2 regions of the Devosia sp. BK genome follow, and region 2 is predicted to be linked to the other one. Evidence: predicted binding sites of a transcription regulator. Region 2 holds the regulator's gene; the other holds the start of a gene.
What was found. Region 2 encodes HrcA, which represses chaperone genes, less so after heat shock. Its sites were predicted from a motif close to GTTAGCACTCNCNNNNNGNGAGTGCTAAC; they were not measured.

Region 1 (2,201 bases), on a different contig from region 2:
CTGCATGCCTTCAACGACATCGAGTTCGGTTTCAGCGGTCTTGGCTTCTTCGACGGTGATAACACCCTCGTTGCCGACCTTCTGCATGGCTTCGGCAATCATGTCGCCGATGGAAGTTTCGCCGTTAGCCGAAATGGTGCCGACCTGGGCAACTTCGGAGGACGAGGTGATCTTCTTGGACGAAGCCTTCAGCGATTCAACGACTTCAGCAACAGCGAGGTCGATACCGCGCTTGAGATCCATCGGGTTGAAGCCGGCAGCAACTGCCTTGACGCCTTCGACGACGATGGCCTGGCCGAGGACGGTCGCGGTCGTGGTGCCGTCACCGGCAACGTCGTTGGTCTTGGAAGCGACCGAGCGGAGGAGCTGGGCGCCGAGGTTTTCGAACTTGTCTTCGAGTTCGATTTCCTTGGCAACCGAAACGCCGTCCTTGGTGATGCGCGGGGCGCCAAAGGACTTTTCGATAACGACGTTACGACCCTTGGGACCGAGGGTCACCTTCACCGCATTGGCGAGGATGTTGACGCCGCGCAGCATCTTTTCGCGGGCGTCGGTCGAGAATTTTACTTCTTTAGCAGCCATGTGAGGCGCTCCTTAGAATGGGTTAAACGACTGGACAGACGAGGGTTTTAGACCTCGACGATACCCATGATGTCGCTTTCCTTCATGATGATCAGGTCTTCGCCGTTGAGCTTGACCTCGGTGCCGCTCCACTTGCCGAAGAGCACGCGATCGCCAGCCTTGACGTCGAGAGCATTGATCTTGCCGTTTTCGTCACGGGCGCCGGGGCCAACCGAAACGATCACGCCCTCAGAGGGCTTTTCCTTGGCGGTGTCGGGGATGATGATCCCGCCCTTGGTCTTTTCTTCACTATCGACGCGACGGACGACCACGCGGTCATGCAGGGGACGGAAGCCCATGATTTCAGTTCCTCTTGGCATCATTTCTGGTGCAATCTCGGGCCTGTTAGCACTCGATGTGGCTGAGTGCTAACAAGCTGACCGGGATATAGGGAGCCCCCGGCCAATGAGTCAAGGTCGGGTGAACGGAGATTTTGTTCGTGCGTTACGATGGGAAGATGACTCTTGAACGAAGGAGGCAACCGTGACCGCCGACGAGACTGCGACCGCCAATGTGAGCCCTGTATCGGGCCGCGTGCATATCTTTTTTGACGATGCGGAAATCGCTAGCAGTGCCAATGCCTTGCAGGTGGTAGAGGCTGGCCGGGAGCCGCAATATTTCGTCCCGCTCGACCATGTCCATCCGGGCATTCTGGAAGCCTCGGATACGCGCCGGACTGAGCCTGGAAAAGGCGAGGCACATTTTTATACCATCAAGACCTTGACCGCCGACGGCCCGGATGAAGCCTGGTATTTTCCCTATGCCGATGGCGCCTATGCCGATATTCGCGACCTCATCACCTTTGGTGGCGAGCGGGTGAAGGTAACCGTTTCGGACGTCTAAAACGGTAGCATTCCGTTAACATCGAGATGGTGCGAAGGACGAATTGGTGAGTGGGGCGCTAAAAGGCGGCCCACTTTGTGCTTTCTTCCGCATCGCATGTGCTGCATAAGGCTCACTATGAGCGAACAATCTTCTTACCAGATCAAGCTGCGCCTCAAGGGCGGCAGCGGTCCCAATGCAAACTGGCACTGGGAAATCCATGACGCAGACGGCACGGTCGTCAAGACCGGCAGCGCTGTCGGACCGGAGCACAAGGCTTTCGCCACGGCGCGTGTCGCCAAGGAAAAGCTGGAACAGTCCCAGTCCAAATAAGCCCGCCTTCGGCCGGGTCTGAGTGCCATGCCTATTTCCAAAAAAGATCCCGCGCGTGTAGCGGCCTCGGCCGTGCATGCTGCGGCCCCAGCGGCCGCCGATCCCATGCGCGGGATCATGCTCAAGGTCATTTCCGTCTTTTTCTTCGTGGTCATGGCCACGATGCTCAAGGCGACGGAAACCGTGCCTTCGGGCGAGATGGTTTTCTTCCGCTCCTTCTTCGCGCTTTTGCCCGTGCTCGCCTATCTCGGCTGGAAGCGGCGTCTGCATCATGCATTCACCACCAAGCGCCCGGTCGGGCATATCTTGCGCGGATTGATTGGCGTCACCTCGATGAGCCTGGGGTTCTTCGCGCTGACGCGCCTGCCGCTGCCGGAAGCGACGGCGATCAATTACGCGACCCCGCTCCTGATCGTCATTTTCTC
Region 2 (2,201 bases):
AGCCTTCCTGCACCACCTGCACGACCGTCCCCTCAGGCACGCTCGGATTCGGCACTTCGAACATGGCCTGATGCTTGTTCGGATCGAACTTCTGGCCCGCGGCCTCGATTGCCTTGACGCCATGCTTTCCGAGCAGCCGCTGCATCTCGCGCTCGGCCAGCTCCAGCCCTTCAATGAGGCTCTTCAATGTGCCTTCCGCCGTCTCGCGCGTTTCCTGCGGGATCACCAGCAGCGCGCGGCTCAGCGCGTCGGTCGCGCTCAGCATGTCGCGGGCAAAGCCGGCAATCGCGTAGGAGCGGGTGTCAGCCACATCGCGCTCGGTGCGCTTGCGCAGATTTTCCATCTCGGCCGCAGAGCGCAGCACGCGATCCTTCAATTCGGCATTTTCCGCCAGCAGAGCCTCGACGGGATCGACCTCTGGGGTTTCGGTTGCCGGAATTTCGGTCTCCGGCGTGTCGCCCTGGGCGGCGTTCTCGTCGCTCATAATATCTCCGTGGACCTGTTTAGAATTTTCTGCCCCGCATATCGGCCAATGCGACGGCTTTTTCAATAGCGCAACGCTTCTCTACCGCTTCCGCGCCATCAGCCTGGTGAGCACATTCGCCGTATAATCCACCACCGGCACGATCCGCGCATAGTTGAGCCGCGTCGGCCCAATCACCCCCAAAACACCAACAACCTTATCATTGGCATCCTTATAGGGCGAAAGAATCACCGAAGACCCCGAGAGCGAAAACAGCTTGTTTTCCGACCCGATGAAAATGCGGACCCCCTGCGCCTTTTCCGCGTCGCCCAAAAGCTCCAGCAAGCCATCCTTACTTTCGAGCTCATCGAACAGCCGCCGCATGCGTTCGAGTTCATCGCTCGCCATGGCATCATTGAGCAAGTTGGCACGCCCGCGCACGATCACCCGCGGCGCCGAGGCGGGAGAATCCTGCACCAGCGTCGCAATCCCATCATCGACGAGCTTTTGTGTCAGCTCATCGAGCTCGGCGCGCTGCTCGCTCCGCCGCTCGTCGAGCGCCTTGCGCGCCTCCGCCAGCGTCCGTCCGACAACATAGTTGGCTAAATAATTGCTCGCCTGCTGTAGCGCCGATGCCGTAAATCCCGGCGGCAGGTCAAGGATACGGTTTTCCACCTGCCCGTCGTCGCCGACCAGCACCGCCATGGCCCGTGAATTATCGAGCCGCACGAATTCCACATGCCGCAGCACCATATCGGCCTTGGTAGCGATCACGAGGCCCGCGCCCTGGCTCAGCCCCGACAGCAGTGAACTGGCTTCGGTGAGCAGATCATCGACCTGCCGCCGCCCTGCTGGTCCCTCGATATGCTGGGCGATGCTGCGTTTTTCGCTCTCGTTGACAGCGCCGACTTCAAGCATGGAATCGACGAAGAATCGCAAGCCCTGCTGCGTCGGCTGCCGCCCTGCCGAAGTATGCGGCGCTGCGATCAGGCCAAGGTCTTCGAGATCCGCCATCACATTGCGCACCGAGGCGGGAGAGAGCTCCGTTTGCAGCAAGCGCGAGAGATCGCGCGACCCGACCGGCAAGCCGGTATCGAGATAACGCTCCACCAACCGGCGGAAAATGTCCTGGCTCCGATCGTTCAAAACATTGAGAAAATCGTCGGACGGGCGGACCATGGGCTCTTTTAGTTCAAATCGTCGCTTTAACCTTGCCCTTCATTTAAGCGCATAGGAGCCAACCGCCAAGCGTCCGGTGCTTGTTCCGGGCCTTAAGGAGGGTTAAGAGGCGGTAAACAGCAGAAGAGATGCCTATCCATGCGGCCATCCGGACGCGCCCCCGATCAGATGCGGGCTGTCACTATCGAGCGTAACGTATCCCTCAAGGCTGAAGGTTCGTGCCTCGTTGCCTTCGGCAATACTAAGGTTCTGGTCACGGCTTCCGTCGAAACGAGCCTCCCCGGCTGGCTGCGCGGCAAGGGCCAGGGCTGGGTCACCGCCGAATACGGCATGCTGCCCCGCGCCACCGGCACACGCACGCGTCGCGAAGCCACCGCCGGTAAGCAAACCGGCCGCACGCAGGAAATTCAGCGCCTCATCGGCCGCTCGCTCCGCGCCGTCGTCGATCTAACCGCCTTGGGCGAATCCCAGATCACGCTTGATTGCGATGTGCTCGAAGCCGATGGCGGCACCCGCACCGCCTCGATCACCGGCGCCTATATCGCCTTGGCCGATGCCA

Region 1: a site for HrcA is predicted at 966-994, ahead of DevBK_RS10700 (co-chaperone GroES). Genes of this name have one in related genera too.

The regions. Positions count from the first base shown of each region.
Region 1 is NZ_JAIMBX010000001.1:2,193,319-2,195,519, reverse strand. It holds gene groL (chaperonin GroEL) at 1-582, opposite strand, end outside; gene DevBK_RS10700 (co-chaperone GroES) at 630-920, opposite strand; gene DevBK_RS10695 (DUF427 domain-containing protein) at 1,105-1,464, shown strand; gene DevBK_RS10690 (hypothetical protein) at 1,582-1,776, shown strand; gene DevBK_RS10685 (DMT family transporter) at 1,804-2,201, shown strand, end outside.
Region 2 is NZ_JAIMBX010000002.1:384,356-386,556, forward strand. It holds gene grpE (nucleotide exchange factor GrpE) at 1-484, opposite strand, end outside; gene hrcA (heat-inducible transcriptional repressor HrcA) at 566-1,642, opposite strand; gene rph (ribonuclease PH) at 1,781-2,201, shown strand, end outside.